3 regions of the Pseudarthrobacter kochi genome follow, and region 2 is predicted to be linked to each of the others. Evidence: riboswitches for the same ligand, from Rfam matches in the RefSeq annotation. Region 2 holds a riboswitch; each other region holds the start of a gene.

Region 1 (6,106 bases), on a different contig from region 2:
CTTCCTCCGGCTCTATGCCAGCCCGCAGTACGCCCGGGAACATGGCCTGCCGGTAACGCTTGACGACGTCCGGCAGCACGGTTTTGTCTCCTACGTCGAGTCGGCCCTGCAGGTGGCCGAGCTCGGCCACCGTTCCACGCAGCTTCCCGTCCCGCGCTCCAGCTTCCAGGCCACCAGCATCTTTGCCCAGCTGGAGGCGGTGCGCCGGGGCGCCGGGATCGGCCTGCTGCCCAACTTCCTGGCGGTCGGCGACCCCAGCTTCCTGCCTGTTTTGCCGGACGACTTCCAGCGGCAGCTTCCGATCTGGGCGGTGGCCCGTTCGGAATCGTTGCGCTCGGCCCCGGTGCAGGCGGTGCTTGAAGCGGTCCGGACCGAGATCTCCGACCGCCAGGCGGTCCTGGCAGGCTGAACGAGCTGCAGCGAGAAGCGGTCCGGGGGCACTTTGACACGGACACGCCGCGGACAGTGGACCCAAGGGCCGGAATCGTGCTCAAAGGCGCCCCGGACGGCGAACGGGCACACATCAGGGCGCCACCTGAACCCAAAACGAACGGCCCGGGCCGCCCGCATTGCGGGGACCCGGGCCGTTCTTTTTTGGCTGTTACTTCATGCCTGCTACTTCTTGCCTGCGGCGAGCAGGTCTGCAGTGCCCTGGGCATCGGCGGCGTCGACGTCGTGCAGTGATACTCCGCGGGTTTCCTTGAGGAAGTACACCGCCACCATGGTGACCAGGCAGGCGCCGAGCAGGTAGATGGCCACCGGGACGGAGGACTTGAACTGGCTCAGCAGGGCGACGGCGATGATCGGGGCCATCGAACCGGCCACGATCGAGGTGACCTGGTAGCCCAGCGAGACGCCGGAGTAGCGCATCCGGGTCGGGAACATCTCGGCCATGATGGCCGGCTGGCCGGCGTACATAAGCGAGTGGAACAGCAGACCGATGGTGATCGCCGCGAGGATGACGAGGTCGTTCTTGGTGTCCATCATCGGGAAGGCGAAGAAGCCCCAGGTGCCGCCAAGGACAGCACCGGCCATGTAGACCGGCTTGCGGCCGAGGTTGTCGGAGAGCTTGCCGACCATGGGGATCACGGCGAAGTGGATTGCGTGCGCCACCAGCAGCAGGAGGAGGATGCGGGCGGTGTCCGTCTGCACGATGACCTTCAGGTACGTGATGGAGAACGTGACCACGAGGTAGTAGAGGATGTTCTCCGCGAAGCGCAGGCCCATCGCGGTGAAGACGCCACGCGGGTAGCGGCGGAACACTTCGCCGACGCCGTAGCCCTTCTTCTCGACGGTGACTTCCTTCTGGGCCTCCAGGAAGATGGGGGCGTCCGTGACCTTGGTCCGGATGTAGTAGCCCACCAGCACGATCACAGCGGAGAGCCAGAAGGCCACGCGCCAGCCCCAGCTGAGGAAGTCGGCGGAGGACAGCACAGAGGACAAGGTGAACAGCACGGCCGTGGCCAGCAGGTTGCCCAGCGGGACGGCCGACTGCGGCCACGCAGACCAGAAACCGCGGGACTTGCTCGGGCTGTGCTCGGCCACGAGGAGGACAGCGCCGCCCCATTCACCGCCGACGGCGAAGCCCTGGGCGAAGCGCAGGAACACGAGGAGGGCCGGAGCCCAGTAGCCGATCTGCTGGAAGGTCGGCAGGCAGCCCATCAGGAAGGTGGAGACGCCGACCAGGATGATGCTGAGCTGGAGGAGCTGCTTGCGGCCGAACTTGTCGCCGAAGTGTCCGAAGACGATGCCGCCGATGGGGCGGGCGACGAAGCCGACAGCGTAGGTGAGGAAGGCTGCAATGATGCCGTCCAGTTCCGTGCCGGAGTTGGGGAAGAACGTCTTGCCGAAGACAAGGGTGGCCGCGGAGGCGTAGAGGAAGAACTCGTACCACTCGACGACGGTTCCGGCCATGGAGGCCGTTACTACTTTTTTGAGGCCGGACGTCTTGACGTCGGTCTCTTCTGCGCGCCTTGCGGCCGCGTTTTCCGTGCTCATTTCGACTCCTTTGGCGTCGTCGTCGACGCCTCGTGGACCATTGGGAGGAGGGCGCTTGTGATGTGAGACACGCGGCGCCATTCCCCACGAGTATGGTCGCTTCCGGCCCGGGCCTCAACGGCCATTAGTGCAGAGCGCATCTGCAAAAATGCACACCGGACGCGGTTTTTAGTCGAAGGACTAGCCGAAGAAGTACTGTCGGAGCTGGTCGTTGAGCTGGCCGATCTCAGTGAGGAAGCCGTCGTGTCCGATCGGTGCCTCGATGGTGTGCACGGTAACGTCGCCCGGCAGGGCGTCGGCGAGCGCCTGGGACTGGGCCGGGAAGTACAGCCGGTCCGAGTCGACGGCCGCCACCAGGAACTCCGCGGTGGCGGGTGCCAGTGCTTCCGTGAGGGCGCCGCGGCCCCGGCTGATGTCATGGCTCATGAGTGCCTCGGTGATGGCAATGTAGCTGTTCGCATCGAAGCGGCGGACCAGTTTGTTGCCCTGGTGGTCGAGGTAGCTCTCCACCTGGTAGCGCCCCCGCCCGGCGAGGGATCCGGCTTCCAGCGGAGCCTCCGCGTCCTGGGCGTTCCGGCCGAAGCGTCCATCCAGCTCCGCGGCCGAGCGGTAGGTGATGTGCGCGATCCGCCGGGCCAGCGCCAGGCCCGCTTCCGGTTCGGGCCCGCCGTAGTAGTCCCCGCCGTTGAAGTTGGGGTCCTGCCGGATGGCGAGCGTCTGCGCCTGGGCGAAGGCAATCTGTTCTGCGGTGCTGCTGGCCCCGACCGAAATGACGCCGCAGCGCTGGACCCGTTCCGGGTGACTGACGGCCCACTCCAGGGCACGCGCCCCACCCAGGGAGCCGCCCAGCACGGCGTACCAGCTCCGGATGCCCAGGGCGTCCGCCAGCCTGGCCTCGGCCTCGGTGGTGTCCCGCAGCGTCACGAGCGGGAACCGCGAGCCCCACGGCTTCCCGTCGGGCGCCGCCGACGAGGGCCCGGTGGAGCCGTAGCAGCCGCCGAGGATGTTGATGGAGACAACGAAGTACTTGTCCGTGTCCACGGGGGCGCCGGGGCCGGCGAGCTGCTCCCACCAGCCCGGTTCCTCGCTGGCGCCCCGCGTGACGTGGGTGTCACCCGTCAGCGCGTGCTCGATCAGCACGGCATTGGAGCGTTCCGGGTTCAGGGTCCCCCACGTCTCGTAGCCGAGGGTGACGTCCGGCAGCCGGGCGCCGGATTCGAGCTCCAGATCCCCGATCCGGAGGTACTGGACCGTTCCGTCGAGGACTGCGTCAGCAACGGGCGCGCCAGCAACAGACGTGTCAGGGACACTGCGACCCGGGACCGGGGATTGGGGGGCCTTGCTTACAGGTGCACCCTGGCGGGTGGCGGCAATGCTCATGTGGGACCTCACTTCGCGCTTGCCCGCCGTCAGCTGACCGGCGGGCCAAGTCTTCACCCGGGGCACCCCGCCGCAAAAGGAGGGTTGCCGGCCAGCAAGCCGGGGCTGTCGCTGGCACTCATGACCTCCACTGAGTCTACGAAATGCGGCGGCCCGGTGGCGAAGATTGTGACGCCCGTATGACTCCCGGCGTCGTCACCTGCGAGAACCCGGAGCCCCGGCGCCCGCGCCACACGGCAGGGACGCCCGGGCCCTGGCGGTGATCAGGCGGTCTTGGCTGCGCGGAATCCGGCGTCCAGGTCGGCGAGGATGTCGTCGATGTGCTCCAGGCCCACGGAGAGCCGCACGAGGCCGGGGTTCACGCCGGCAACCGTCTGCTGTTCCGGCGAGAGCTGGCTGTGGGTGGTCGACGCCGGGTGGATGACCAGCGAGCGCACGTCCCCGATGTTGGCCACGTGTGAGTGCAGTTCGAGGGCGTCCACAAAGCGTTTGCCGGCCTCCGCTCCCCCGGCGAGGTTGAAGGAAACGACGGCGCCGGTCCCCTTCGGACCGTACTTGCGGCCGCGCTCGTACCAGGGGCTGGAGGGCAGCCCGGCGTAGGCGACGGATTCGACGTCGTCCCTGGCCTCGAGCCATTCGGCCACCTTGACGGCGTTGGCGACGTGCCGCTCCATGCGCAGGCTCAGGGTCTCGATGCCCTGGGCGATGAGGAAGGCGTTGAACGGGGACACCGCCGAACCGAGGTCGCGCAGCAGCTGGACCCGCGCCTTGAGGATGTAGGACAGGTTGGCGCCGAGGGCACCGTCCGCACCCAGGTCCCGGGCGTAGACCAGTCCGTTGTACGTGGGGTCCGGTGTGTTGAAGCCGGGGAAGCGCTCCGGGTCCTTGCCGAAGTCGAAGTTGCCGGAATCCACGATCACGCCGGCGATGGCCGTGCCATGTCCGCCGAGGTACTTGGTCGCGGAGTGCACCACGATGTCTGCGCCCCACTCGATCGGGCGGATGAGGAACGGTGTGGAGAGGGTGTTGTCCACGATCAGCGGCACGCCTGCCTCGTGGGCCACCTGCGAGATGCCCTCGATGTCCAGCACGTCCTGGCGGGGGTTGGAGACGACTTCGCCAAAGAACAGTTTGGTATTGGGCTGAACGGCATCCCGCCACTGCGCCAGGTTGTCCGGGTCCGGCACGAAGGTCACGGAGATGCCGAACTTCTTCAGCGTGTGCGCCAGCAGGTTGTAGGTGCCGCCGTACAGGCTGGGGCTGGCCACCACATGGTCGCCAGCCTCCGCGACGTTCAGGATCGCTAAGGTCTCCGCGGCCTGTCCGGAGCTCAGCAGCAGCGCCGCCAGTCCGCCTTCCAGGCTGGCCACCCGCTGCTCCACAGCGTCCTGGGTGGGGTTGCCGATCCGGGTGTAGATGGGAGCCCGTTCGGCCAGGGCGAAGCGGTTGGCGGCGCTTTCGGCGCTGGGGAAGACGAACGACGTCGTCTGGTAGATCGGCAGCGACCGGGCACCGGTGGCGCTGTCCGGCTCCTGGCCGGCGTGGATCTGACGGGTTTCGAAGGACCAGGCACTGGACATCGGGACACTCCTTAGGGGACCGGGCACAGGAAGCACCAGAGCCCCTGGGCCCGGGTCAACACTGGCGCCGCGCTTGCCCTCCGGCGGGTGCCGGACGGCCAGGTCTTCACCCGGGGCACCCCACCGCGAAACGAGGGTTGCCGGCCAGCAAGCCGGGGCTGTGCGCTGGCACTCATGACCTGACCCCAGTCTAGGAAGCGGTTCCGGGCTGTGGATAGCTTTGTGACGAACATGAAGTTGCCCGGCCGGCGTACCCGGCCACGGCCTTCAGATCCCGGCGTTGACGCGGAGAAATGCCGGGCCGGACAGCCCACGGGAGGACATCCCATCACGGTTAGGAGATCCTAAGCTGAGAGCCGCATCACAAAGTGCCAAGATGAGGGCATGCGCATGGATCACGTCTCTTACGCCTGTGAACAAGATGGCCTCGCTGCCACCACCGAACGAATTGCGTCTGCCCTCGGCGTGGAAGCCGTGAAGGGCGGAGTACACCCCCGATTCGGGACCCGCAACATGATTATCCCGCTCGCGGGACACAAATACGTTGAAGTCGTGGAGGTCCTGAACCACCCGGCCTCCGACAAGGCCCCCTTCGGCCAGGCCGTCCGTGCCCGCTCCGAAGCAGGCGGCGGCTGGATGGGCTGGTGCGTCGAAGTTGACGACCTCGCCCCGTTCGAGGAGCGGCTGGGACGGGCTGCCGTCAACGGCAACCGCAAGTTCCCGGACGGCCGCGAACTGGTCTGGAAGCAGATCGGCATCCTCGGACTCATCGCCGATCCCCAGGTCCCCTACATGCTCAAGTGGGAGGGCGATCCGGAACTCCACCCGTCCAAGGCCTACGAGAGCAACGTCAAGATGTCCGCGCTCACGATCGTCGGCTCGGCGGAGCGCGTCACCGAATGGCTCGGTGTTCCGGTGGAGAAGCCGCTGGAGGACGTGGCCGTGAACTGGCTCGCTCCCCGCGGGACACCCGGCATCCTCTCCGTCACCTTCGAGACAGCTTCCGGAGCCGTCACCATCTGAGTTCCTTACCGCCCCACACTTCGGCCGCCATCAGCGGGTGCCAATGACGTCACCCACCGATGGCGGCCGAAATCTTTTAACACCCAACGCGGGGTCCATTAGCGGTCTGCTGTAGGGTTCGGAGA
Region 2 (6,106 bases):
GCGCAGGCAGGCCATCAGCTCGACCCACTCACGGCCGATCTTGCGGTGCCGCGGGTTGTTGTAGGAGGGCTCGATCAGGTTCTGCGAACCGGTGAACGCGACTTCGCCGTCGATCACCATGATCTTGCGGTGGTTGCGCAGGTCCGGCCGGCGCCACTGTCCCTGCAGCGGATTCAGCGGCAGCATGGGCCGCCAGCGGATCTTGCTGGCCCTGAGCCGGGCGATCAGCTTGCGGTAGCCCTTGATGCGCAGGGTCCCCAGGTGGTCGAACAGGAGGCGGACCTCGACGCCGCGTTCGGCGGCTTCCTCCATCGCGGTCAGCAGGTCATCCGTGATGTGATCCGAGCTCAGGATGTAGAACTCGGCATTGACGAAGGACTCTGCCTCGCGGACGGCGGCAGCCATCGCCTTGATCGAGTCCGGGTAGCCGGGCAGGAGTTCCACGTGGTTGCCGTCCACCATCGGCAGCGAGCCCAGGGTCTTGTTCAGTTCCGCCGCGGACAGCACCCAGTCCGGGCCTTCGTAGGTGCTTTCCAGCATCGCCAGTTCCGAGGTGCCCGCGCGTACCCGGGTGTTCACGGCGTCCTGCTGCGCCCGGCGTTTGCGGGAGAGCCTGAAGTTGCCGAAGAGCAGGAAGAGGACCAGGCCCACGGCCGGGACGAAGAAGATGATCAGGAGCCAGGCCATGGCCGTCGTGGGGCGGCGGTTTCCGGGGATGATGCCGAGGGCCAGCACCCGGATGGCCAGGTCCACCACAGTCAGAATCAGGATCACCCAGGACGGCAGCGTTTCCGCCAGCGAAAATGGCCACAGCACAGGCGAACCCCTCAAGCTCCAGACCCGCGGAACAGTTCCGGAACGGGCAATCGTCAAATCCTATCCCGTTCCCCGCAGCACTAAGCTGAAGCCATGACTTCTCCTGCCGCCGCCCCCGCCCCTGCCCCGGTGCTGGTCTTCCTCGATCCCGCGTTCGACGACGGCCGGCTGGCCGATGCCACCAAGCCGCAGCTGATGGCGACGGACCAGGGCGCCACCCGCGGCGACGGTGTTTTCGAATCGCTGCTGGCCGTTGGCGGGCAGCCCCGCAAGCTCCAGGCGCACCTGAACCGGCTGGCCGGTTCAGCCCGGCTCCTGGACCTGGACATCCCGGCCGAGGACGCCTGGCGCCGGGCCATCGCGACGGCAATCAGCGAATACCGGCGCCACCATGTGCCCGGCGCCGGGACCACAGATGACGACGAGCTCGTGGTCAAGCTCCTGGTGACCCGCGGCGTCGAAGGTGCAGCCGGGCCCACCTGCTGGGTCCAGGCCTCCGCCCCCGGACCCGCCGGGAGGCGCCAGCGCGAGACCGGGGTCGACGTCATCCTGCTGGACCGCGGCTACGACAGCGAAGTCGGGGAGCGGGCGCCGTGGCTGCTCATGGGCGCCAAGACACTCTCCTACGCCGTCAACATGGCCGCGCTCCGCTACGCGCACGCCCAGGGCGCGGACGACGTCATCTTCACCTCGGCGGACGGCCGGGTCCTGGAAGGTCCGACGTCGACCGTCCTGCTCGCGCACCTGGAAACCGCCGACGACGGGGCCGGCGGGGTCCGCACCGTCCGGCGGCTCATCACGCCCCAGCTCGACAGCGGGATCCTGCCGGGCACCTCACAGGGGGCCCTTTTCACGGCGGCGAAGGCGGCCGGCTGGGAGCTGGGCTACGGCCCGCTGGAGCCCCGCGACCTGTACGACGCCGACGCCGTGTGGCTGATCTCCAGCATCCGGCTGCTGGCGCCCGTCAACCACATCGACGGCAAGGAAATCGGCACGCCGGAGCTGCGCCGGCAGCTCACCGCGGAGCTTAACGCGCTCTACGCCACCATCGAGTAGGCTCCGCCGCAACAGACAGGCAACGCGGGGTCAGACCAGGGCACCGGCGTACGCGCGGGCGGCACCCCTGAAGGACGCCGGGTTGAAGGACGGCAGCGCGAAGGACGCCAGCACCGCGTCGAGCAGTTCCGGGGCACGCCAGCTGTTCGCGCCGAAACGGGCGTTCATGTCGAGGACGACCGGGGTCCCGTCCGCGCGGCGGCGGACATCGACGTCGACCGGCCCTGTCAGACCCAGCGAGCGCACGGCCGCCATGGCCACGTTGCCCACGTCCATGTCTTTGTCCACCTCCACACGCCGGGTCGCCACTGCCTTGCCAACCGCGCCGCGGTCCAGTTCGATCTTTTCCACGACGACGACGAACGGCGCGCTTCCGTTGTGCGCCGGGGTACCGAAGACCATGGGTCGGTACCCCGGACCGGGGATGAACTCCTGGACCATCTGGCCGTCCGGCAGCCGGTGCCAGTCCACGTCCCCGCTTCCGTCGATGACCACGGCGGCGTGCGCCCCGCAGGAGAGTCGGGGCCGGACGACGACGGGGCCTCCCAGCGCCGCCATCGCGGCGTCCGCGTCGGCGAAGTCACTGGGAACGCCGAAGCGGGGAACGGGTATCCCTGAGGACTGCAGCTGCCAGGCGGTGAAGAGCTTGTCATGGGCGACGGACACCGGCCCGGGATCGCCGATGATGACGCGTACGTCGGCGCCGAATGCGGCCCGGTACGCCGCAAGAAGCGGAAGTTCCGAGCTCACGGTTGGGATGACCACGTTGATTCCCTCCCGGGTGACGAGGCGGCGGAGCGCCGAGACCATCTCCGGGTCGCTTGCCGGCGGTACCGGCACCACGGTGATGCCGGCCTTGGGCGGAAGCTCACGGATATCAGTGCCCAGGACGGGGATGCCGCGCGATTTGAGCTGGGCTGCGAGGGCCCGGCCCGCGGAACCGCCGGCGCCGGTGAGCAGGACCCGGGGCTTCATGCCCGCCCCAGGGATCGACCAATGATGGACGGGCGCGGAACGTGGATCGACATCATGTGGAATTGCCCCCCGGCGAGTTCGTGATGCATGAGACCTTCTGGGCACTCTTGGACGTGCCCCTTTAGTAAAGGCGAGGGGTCTCTCGGAAGGCCCGAGTAGCGGGTACTCGTAATTGCGGAGGCCGGAGAGGGCCGCCCGGGCACGGGGTACTCAGGTCTGGCGGCCGGTACCCGGTCCGCCGTTACAAAACATGACGATGGCGGCGACGCGGGCCGGCGTCGCAGGTGCTACGTTTTTGGGTGAGTAATGAGAACCGGTGCCAAGCCCTGACTGGCCGGTCGGCAACCCTCCCTTTCGCGGCGGGGTGCCTCAGGTGAATACTCGGCATATCGACCATTCGAGCTGCAAGCGTGAAAGAGAAGGAGATCCGTCGTGCCTGACGCGTCCGCCCCCGCTGTCCCCACTACAGCACCAGCCCCATCCCCCGCAGTCCCCGGTACCGCCGAGGAGAAACTGGCGTACCGCCTGTTCACCGGCCCCGACGACCGTGCATTCTGCGAGCGCGTCTCGGCCGCCCTCGCCGAGGGCTACGTGCTGCACGGCAGCCCCGCCGCCACCTTCAACGGCGGCAGCGTCATCGTGGCCCAGGCCGTGGTGCTGCCGGCAGCTATCGCCAGCGCCGATGCCGCAGTCGCCAACGCCGTGGACGATCTCGAGTTCGACGGCGAGGGCCACGCGTGAGCTACGCCGGAGACCTCAGCCCGCAGGAGGCCTGGGCCAAGCTCGAGGACGGCGCCATCCTCGTGGACGTCCGCACCGAGGGCGAATGGGCCCACATCGGCATCCCCGACCCCGCGGCCGCGGGCGAACGACGGAACGATCCGCTCTTCATCCAGTGGAATCTGGCCGGCGGGATCCCCAATTCGCAGTTCATCGAACAGCTAAACCTGCAGCTGAAACAACAGGCCCCGGAAGGCCGAGGAACCGAACTGGTCTTCCTGTGCCGTTCGGGCGCCCGGTCCGTCGCCGCGGCACTCGCGGCAACGGAGGCCGGCTTCACCTCCTACAACGTCCTCGAGGGCTTCGAAGGCGAACCGGACCGCCACGGCGAACGCACCGTGAACGGCTGGAAGAACCGCGGCCTGCCCACCAACCTTGGAAAGCACTAAGTGACCTTCAACCCTGACGCCGCCGGCTGGAGCGCCGACACCCAGGCTGTCCGCGGCGGCCTCGACCGCACCGGCTTCCAGGAAACGACCGAGCCGATCTTCCTGAACTCCGGCTTCGTCTACGAATCCGCCGCCGCCGCGGAGCGCGCCTTCACCGGCGAGGACGAACGCTTCGTTTACTCCCGCTACGGCAACCCCTCGGTGGCCACCTTCCAGGAGCGGCTCCGGCTGCTCGAAGGCACCGAGGCCTGCTTTGCCACCGCTTCGGGCATGTCCGCGGTCTTCACCGCGCTCGGCGCCCTGCTGGCCGCCGGCGACCGCATCGTCGCGGCCCGGTCGCTGTTCGGCTCGTGCTTCGTAATCCTCAACGAGATCCTCCCCCGCTGGGGTGTCGAGACGGTTTTCGTGGACGGCCCGGACCTGGAGCAGTGGCGGTCTGCGCTCTCGGAGCCGACGACGGCGGTCTTCTTCGAATCGCCGTCGAACCCGATGCAGGAAATCGTGGACATCGCCGCCGTGAGCGAACTGGCGCACGCCGCCGGCGCGACCGTCGTCGTCGACAACGTCTTTGCCACTCCCCTGCTGCAGCGCTGCGGTGAGCTTGGCGCGGATGTGGTCGTGTATTCGGGGACCAAGCACATCGACGGCCAGGGCAGGGTGCTCGGCGGCGCGATCCTGGGCGCCAAGGAGTTCATCGAGGGACCGGTCAAGCAGCTCATGCGCCACACCGGCCCGGCGCTCTCGGCCTTCAACGCGTGGGTGCTGACCAAGGGGCTGGAGACGATGGCCCTGCGGGTGAACCACTCCTCCTCCTCCGCGCTGCGGCTGGCCGAATGGCTCCAGGAGCAGCCCGCGGTCGGCTGGGTCAAGTACCCGCTGCTGCCGTCCCATCCGCAGTACGAGCTGGCCGCCCGGCAGATGAAGGCCGGCGGCACCGTGCTGACCTTCGAGCTCTCGCCGTCCGCCGGGCGTTCGGCGAAGGAGGCCGCGTTTGCGCTCCTGGACGGGCTCCGGATCATCGACATCTCCAATAACCTGGGCGATTCGAAGTCCCTCATCACCCATCCCGCCACCACAACGCACCGCGCCATGGGGCCGGAGGGCCGGGCGGCGATCGGGCTCAGCGACGGCGTGGTGCGCCTCTCCGTGGGCCTCGAGGACGTCGAGGACCTCGTCCGCGACCTTGGCCAGGCGCTCAAACAGGTCTAGCGCCGTTCCGTTCGCTCGGCTTAGCCCCGGCGGACCCGGCCAAGGGTCGATCCCTCAGCGGCCGGTTCCCCGCCGTCCGCTCCCTGCATGGTCACCTCGACGGCCCGTTCGACGACGGCGGCCAGCCCGCCTGCGTGGAACGGCTCCCGCTGCAGCAGGGAACCGGTGCCCTCGGCCAGGATCCGGCCGATGCCCTGGCGCACCAGGCCAAGCTCGCCCTGCTCCTCCAGCACCGGCGCCACGAAGTCCACCAGGGCCTGGACCACGTCCGCGGCCGGGGCAGGGGTGAAGGTTCCGAAGTCCAGCAGCTGCCCGCGCAGTCCGCAGTTGCTCGCCTGCCACGCGGCCATCCGCAGCAGCAGCGTCGGCACCGGGGCGGGATCGACGCCGTCGTTCCATTCCCGGGACGCCGACTCGACAAGCGCCCGCACCAGGACAGCGATCAGCGCCGCGTCCTCAGCGCGCAGGCAGACATCGGCGACCCGGACCTCCACGGTGGGATGATGCCGGCACAGCCGCGAGTCGAAGTAGACCATGCCCTCGTCCATCAGGACGCCGGTTTCCACCAGCCGGACCACAACCCGGCGGTAGACCGGCAGGCTGCCGAAGATCATCGTGGGCCCGGACCCCGGCCAGCGGTTCCACGCCTGCGTGCGGTAGCTTTCGAACCCTGTCTCCGCACCGTTCCAATAAGGGGAGTTCGCGCTGAGGGCGATCAGCACGGCGAGCTTGTCCCGGATCCGGTCCATCACCGCCACGCCCTCCTCCGGGGACTCCACAAAGGTGTGGACGTGGAGGCCGCAGGTCAGCTGGTTCCGGACCGTGAGCCCGAAGCGCTGCTGCATGGCCATGTAGCGCTGCTTCGGCGTCAGGTGGGTGGC
Region 3 (6,106 bases), on a different contig from region 2:
CGAGCAGGGCCATGGAGACGCCGCCGACGATCACTGCGCCGAGGGGCAGGGGCAACCCGAAGAGCAGGTAGAGCGCGATCGCGCCGCCCACCACCTCGGCAAGGTCGGTGGCAGCGGCCACGATCTCGGCCTGGACCCAGAACGCGCGGCGCCAGAACGGCTTGAGCCGCTCGCCGAGAATCTCGGGCAGGCTCTTCCCGGTGACGATCCCGAGTTTGGCTGACTGGTATTGCACCAGCACAGCCATGATGTTGGCCGCCACGAGGACCCAGACCAGGAGGTAGCCGTACTGGGCGCCGGCCGTGAGGTTGGCCGCAACGTTGCCGGGGTCCACGTAGGCGATCGCGGCGACGAAGGCCGGGCCCAGCAGGCCGATGATGGCGCGGCGGCCCGGTTTCGGCCGGCGGGGCGCCGCCGGCGCCGCAGATTCGGGTCCTGTCACTTCCAGCACGGTGGGCTCCCCTGGTAGGTGCGTCGACGGCGACGCGGCCGGTAGCGGCGGTTCGCACCGGCACCGGAGTTTGCGAGTGCCTACAAATAATTATTAGGCATACCGAAACCATAAGCCAGCGCGCCTGTCCGGGGCAATCCCGGAGGTCGTGCAGTGCCGCCCGTCGGGTTCAGGCCCGGACGGCCCGCCAGCTCTGGGTCAGGTAGGGGAGCGCGATGACGTCTTCCGGGCGGTGGCCCAGATGCTCGTGCAGATACCAGTCGAGGTTGCCCAGCACCTTGGCGCGGGTCGTCTCGCTGGCCGCCAGATAGTAGCTGCGGGACTTCGTCAGCTCCATGATGTCCGCGGTGCGCACCGGATCTTCCCAGCGCGTGAGGTGGCTCTCCAGCCCCGTGAATTCCGGGCCCAGCGGCGGTGTGAAGTGCGGTTTGTGCACATCCCCGGCATGCATAATGCGCGAGAGCCGGTGCACCCAGGGAACGGACGTGTCCAGCTGGTTCCAGATCAGCCCCAGCATCCCGTGCGGGCGGAGGATCCTGGCGATCTCCGTGCTGGCCGGCAGCGGATCGCACCAGTGCCAGGCCTGGGCGACGGTCACGACGTCGAACGCTTCGCCGGGAAGCCCCGTCTGCTCGGCAGTACCCACGACGGCGGTGACGCCCGGAAGCGTCCGGCGCAGCTGCCCGAGCATGTCGGCGGACGGGTCCACCGCCACCGTGTGCAGGCCGCGCCCGGCCAGCAGGGCAGTGAACTTCCCGGTGCCGGCGCCGAGGTCCGCGGCGTCCCGGGCACCGGCCGGGATCAGCCAGTCGGCCGAATCCCCGGGGTACCCGGGGCGGACGCGGTCGTAGTGCTCCCCGCCGTCCTGGAAGCTCTGGCCCAGCTCCTGGCGCCGCTCCTGATCCAGCTTGGGGCCGCCTCCCAACAAGGGGCCCCCGTGCAGCTTGGGTCCGCCGCTTGCCACGTGCGATCTCCTTCGGCAGGTCCGGATGGATACCCATCGAATTTACCGCACGCGGCAGGGCCGTGTTTTCACAGGGCTGGCGGATCCGCGCTGTCAGTCAGTCCCGGGTGCAGGGGGCCGCGCCGGCGGTTCCGGGCGTGTTGGGGGCCCAGTGCGGGTAGCTGCGGGTGTCGTTGGCGGGCACCCAGCGGCCGGCGTCGACGACGTAGTCCCAGCCGAGGCCGTTCCGGCGCAGCTCCTGGAGTGCTGCCAGCAGCCGCTCGGCGTCCTCCAGCCGGGATCCCAGGCCGAAGCTTGCCCGCAGCGAACCCGAGGGCATGCCGAGCCGCCGGAGCAGGGGGTGCGCGCAGAAGCGGCCGTCGCGCAGCCCGATGCCGTGTTCGGCCGACAGGTACGCCGCCACCAGGCCCGCGTCGTAGCCTTCCACCGAGAAGTTGACGACGCCGATCGTGCCGGTGCCTGCGACGGCTCCGGATCCTGCGTCGAAGGACGCATCGAAGGAAGCACTGTCCGGGAAGATCTGGTGGACGCTTACGCCGTCGATCCCGGCGAGGCCCTCGACGAGGAATGACCGGATGGCGTTTTCGTGCGCGTGCCACTGCTCCACATCCAGATCGGCGATGACCTGGGTGGCCCGGGCGAGGGTGGCGGCGCCGAGGACGTTGGGGGAGCCGCCTTCATGCCGGGCCGGACCGGTGGTCCAGCTGACAGCGTCGATCCGGGCGTCCTGCACGGCTCCGCCGCCGGCCAGGTGCGGGGTGCCGGCGTCGAGCCAGTCGGGACGGCCGATCAGCACCCCGGCGCCGAACGGCGCGTAAAGCTTGTGCCCGGAGAAGGCGAGGTAGTCGACGTCGTCGGCGGCGATGTCGATCCGCCGGTGCGGCGCCAGCTGGGCGGCGTCGACGACGATCCGGGCGCCGTAGTCGTGCGCGAGGGCGGCGAGGGCCCGGATCGGCAGGATCTCGCCGGTGACGTTGGAGGCGCCGGTGACGGCGAGGAGGCTGACGCCGCCGTGGGCGAGTTCCCCGCGGAGCAGTTCCAGGGTGGCGGCGAGGGTCGGCGCGGCGATGACGCTGCGGTGGGGCACCCGCTGCCACGGCAGCAGGTTGGCGTGGTGCTCGATGTCGAGGTAGAGCACCTCGCCGGTGTGCACGCCGTCGACGGCGGGCAGGCAGCCTGCCAGCAGGTTAAGGGAGTCGGTGGTGTTCCGGGTGAAGATCACCGAATCGTCCGGCCGGCCGCCGACGAAGTCGCGGACAATGGTCCGGGCATTCTCGTAGACCGATGTGCTGATCTGGGAGGCGTAGCCGGCACCGCGGTGGACGCTGGCGTAGTACGGCAGGATCTCGTTGAGGTAGGCCGAGACCACGGACAGGGCAGGGGCCGAGGCGCCATAATCCAGATTGGCGTAGCGGACGTGCCCGCCCTGGATGAGGGGAGCCTGGATCTCCGCTCCGGTCACCGCGGACAGCGGCCGGCGGGCGGCGGCGAACCGCGCCTCGGGACGGGTCCGGCCGGCGCCGGACTGGAGTTCGGGGGTGGCAGGAATCGTGGCAGTCGTCATGGGACCTCGCTCGAAAAGGACCCCACGTACCGGGGATCCGCGCTTGCCGGGTCCGTTCCGGACCGGCCAGGTCGTCACCCGGGGCACCCCACCGCGAATGGAGGGTTGCCGGCCAGCAAACCGGGGTTTCGCGCTGGCACTCGTGACCTGTTTCGAGCGTAGGCCATGCCTGCTGCCGCGGAAAAGGCAGGGCAGGAATGTGAAGTGTTTTGTTACGGGACGCGTCCGGACCTGCAGGACGACGCCGGAATTCCCTACAGGAGGTCGTCGAGCCCCGGGTTGAGGCGTTTGAGGACCTCCGAGTGCAGGATGGAGTTGGTGGCGAGGGCGTTGCCGCCGAACGGGCCGTCTGCTCCTTCGAGGGAGGTGAAGCGTCCGCCCGCCTCCGTGACGATCGGGACCAGCGCGGCCATGTCGTAGAGGTTCAGTTCGGGCTCGCAGGCGATGTCGACGGCGCCTTCGGCCACAAGGCAGTAGGACCAGAAGTCGCCGTAGGCGCGGGTGCGCCAGACTTCCTCGGTGAGGCCGAGGAACTCATCGAGGTTGCCGCGCTGCTTCCAGCCGCCCAGGCTGGAGTAGGACAGCGAGGCGTCCGAGAGTTTGGAGACGTTGGAGACTTTCAGCCGGGTGGCGGCCGCCAGCGACCGGCCCATGTACGCACCGGCGCCCTTGGCGGCCCACCAGCGTTTGCCCAGTGCCGGGGCGCTCACGACGCCGACGACCGGCTCGCCCTCGTCAACAAGGGCGATCAGCGTGGCCCAGACGGGGACGCCGCGGACGAAGTTCTTGGTCCCGTCAATCGGGTCGATGATCCAGCGGCGGGAGCCGTGGCCGGAGCTGCCGAACTCCTCGCCGAGCACGGCGTCGCGCGGCCGGGACCGGGACAGCTGGCCGCGGATGGCTTCCTCGGCCGACTTGTCGGCGTCGGTCACCGGTGTCAGGTCCGGCTTCGTCTCAATCCGAAGATCGAGCGCCTTGAAGCGGCTCATGGTCTGGGAATCTACGGAATCTGCCAGTACATGGGCAAGGCGCAGGTCATCGTTGTAGCTCGAAGCGGGTTGACTCATGGTTCCAAACTACCGCCAAAGCGGGCGGGGGCGCGGTAGGCTGCGCCGCAGCCCGCTAGGAGACGGTGCCCAGTTCCTTGACGTCCTGGGCTTCCATGCGGGGATCTGTTCCGAGCAGGCGGCGGAGTGAGGCGAGCCGGGCCGGGCCGGATTCGCCCGCATGGCCGGCGGCCACCCAGGCGTCCACGCCGCAGTTGACGGCGCTGGAATCGTGCTTGCAGCCCCGCTCGCAGTCGTCGGTGCCGGGCTCAAGATCGGGGAAGGACCGCAGGATCCGGTCCGGGTCCACATGGGCCAGGCCGAAGGAGCGGATGCCCGGGGTGTCGATGATCCAGCTGCCTGCCGGTGCATCGTTGACCTTGAGGGCCAGCGCGGAGGAGGAGGTGTGGCGGCCGCGCCCGGTCACGGCGTTGACGCCGCCGGTGGCGCGCTCGGCGCCGGTGAGGGCGTTGACCATGGTGGACTTGCCGACGCCGGAGTGGCCCAGCATGACGGTGACCTTCCCGTCGAGATGGGCGCGAAGCTGGGAGACGGCGTCCTTGTCCAGCCGGGCCGAAAGCCCGTCGTCCGAGCGGGCATCGATGCCGGACGCCGCGGAGTCCGCCGTTTTGGAGATGATGACCGGGAAGTCAAGGTGCTGGTAGTTGGCAAGGAGTTCCGCGGGATCCTTGACGTCGGCCTTGGTGACGAGCAGCAGCGGCTCGATGTCGGCGTCGTACGCGGCCACGAGGGCGCGGTCGATGAACCCGGTCCGGGGCTCAGGATTCGCGGCCGCCACCACGATCACCAGCGTATCGGCATTGGCGACGACGGCGCGCTCGATCGGGTCGGTGTCGTCGGCGCTGCGCCGCAGCAGTGTCTTGCGGTCCTGGATCCTGACCAGCCGTGCGAGGGTGTCCGGTTCGCCGCTGACGTCCCCGACAAGGGAGACGAAGTCGCCGGCGACGACCGGGTTCCGGCGCAGTTCCCGGGCGCGGGCGGCGATGATCTTGCGTTCCCCGGGGGTACCCTCGGCGACGACGGCGGTGTAGCGTCCGCGGTCAACGGTGATGATCCGCCCGGTGACGGCGTCCTCGTAGGCGGGCCGGTCCTTGGTGCGGGGCCGGGTGCCTTTCTTGTTGGGGCGGATCCGGACGTCGGATTCGTCCCAGGAGTCAGTGCTGCGTGCCACCGGAGGCGTCCTTGTCTGCGGGGGTTCGCTGCGCCAGCATGGCTTCCCAGAGCTGCGGGAAGTCGGGCATGGTCTTGGCAGTGGTCGCAATGTCCTCGACCTCGATGCCGGGGACAGCCAGGCCCAGGATGGCGCCGGCTGTGGCCATGCGGTGGTCCGCGTAGCTGTGGACGACGCCGCCGTGCAGCGGTGCGGGCCGGATGATGAGGCCGTCGGCCGTCTCCTCGGCGTCGCCGCCCAGGCCGTTGATCTCGGCCACGAGGGCGGCCAGCCGGTCCGTTTCGTGCCCGCGGAGGTGGGCGATGCCGCTCAGCCGCGAAGGCCCGGTGGCCAGGGCGCAGAGGGCGGCGACGGTGGGGGCGAGCTCGCTGGTCTCGTCGAAGTCCGCGCCCTTGATGTGCGGGCCGCCCCTCACGGTCAGGGTGCCGTCCGTGAGCGTGACGGTGGCCCCCATCGTCGTGAGGATGCTGCGCCACAGATCGCCGACCTGGGTGGTCCCGGGCGGCCAGTTGGGAATACGAACGGTGCCGCGGGTGGCCAGGGCCGCTGCGAGGAAGGGTCCGGCGTTGGAGAGGTCCTGTTCGATCCGGAGGTCAAAGGCGCGGATGGGCCCGGGGGAGACCACCCAGTGGTTCGGGCGGGAATCATCCACGGCCACGCCCACGCCGCGGAGGACGGCGACGGTCATGTTGATGTGGTCCAGGCTCGGCACGGGCTTTCCCGCGTGCCCCCCGCTTTGATGTTCGACGCTTTGATGTTCGACGCTTTGATGTTCGAGGTGCAGTCCCTCGGTGAAGCGGGCGCCGGCCAGGAGCAGCGCGGACACAAACTGCGACGACGCACTGGCATCAATGACCAGATGGCCGCCCCGCACGGTGCCGGTGCCGGT

What was found. A riboswitch is a leader RNA that binds a small molecule or an ion and turns the genes downstream of it on or off. The one in region 2 is predicted to bind S-adenosylmethionine.
Region 1: it holds a riboswitch for S-adenosylmethionine, as region 2 does, so the genes downstream of both, ACZY0Y_RS03145 (bifunctional o-acetylhomoserine/o-acetylserine sulfhydrylase) here and ACZY0Y_RS12730 (DUF1737 domain-containing protein) in region 2, are expected to answer to the same signal.
Region 3: it holds a riboswitch for S-adenosylmethionine, as region 2 does, so the genes downstream of both, ACZY0Y_RS12970 (aminotransferase class V-fold PLP-dependent enzyme) here and ACZY0Y_RS12730 (DUF1737 domain-containing protein) in region 2, are expected to answer to the same signal.

Annotation. Positions count from the first base shown of each region.
Region 1 is NZ_JBVAYV010000003.1:201,490-207,595, forward strand. It holds gene ACZY0Y_RS03130 (LysR family transcriptional regulator) at 1-409, shown strand, start outside; gene ACZY0Y_RS03135 (MFS transporter) at 616-1,998, opposite strand; gene metX (homoserine O-acetyltransferase MetX) at 2,179-3,378, opposite strand; SAM riboswitch class IV at 3,389-3,504, opposite strand; gene ACZY0Y_RS03145 (bifunctional o-acetylhomoserine/o-acetylserine sulfhydrylase) at 3,642-4,958, opposite strand; SAM riboswitch class IV at 5,023-5,138, opposite strand; gene ACZY0Y_RS03150 (VOC family protein) at 5,343-5,981, shown strand.
Region 2 is NZ_JBVAYV010000024.1:47,104-53,209, reverse strand. It holds gene cls (cardiolipin synthase) at 1-816, opposite strand, end outside; gene ACZY0Y_RS12740 (aminodeoxychorismate lyase) at 910-1,872, shown strand; gene ACZY0Y_RS12735 (ATP-grasp domain-containing protein) at 1,903-2,847, opposite strand; SAM riboswitch class IV at 3,150-3,264, shown strand; gene ACZY0Y_RS12730 (DUF1737 domain-containing protein) at 3,280-3,588, shown strand; gene ACZY0Y_RS12725 (rhodanese-like domain-containing protein) at 3,585-4,016, shown strand; gene ACZY0Y_RS12720 (O-succinylhomoserine sulfhydrylase) at 4,017-5,225, shown strand; gene ACZY0Y_RS12715 (glutamate--cysteine ligase) at 5,246-6,106, opposite strand, start outside.
Region 3 is NZ_JBVAYV010000025.1:30,978-37,083, forward strand. It holds gene ACZY0Y_RS12960 (Nramp family divalent metal transporter) at 1-451, opposite strand, end outside; gene ACZY0Y_RS12965 (class I SAM-dependent methyltransferase) at 621-1,379, opposite strand; gene ACZY0Y_RS12970 (aminotransferase class V-fold PLP-dependent enzyme) at 1,513-2,979, opposite strand; SAM riboswitch class IV at 3,014-3,127, opposite strand; gene hisN (histidinol-phosphatase) at 3,234-4,046, opposite strand; gene rsgA (ribosome small subunit-dependent GTPase A) at 4,102-5,217, opposite strand; gene aroA (3-phosphoshikimate 1-carboxyvinyltransferase) at 5,201-6,106, opposite strand, start outside.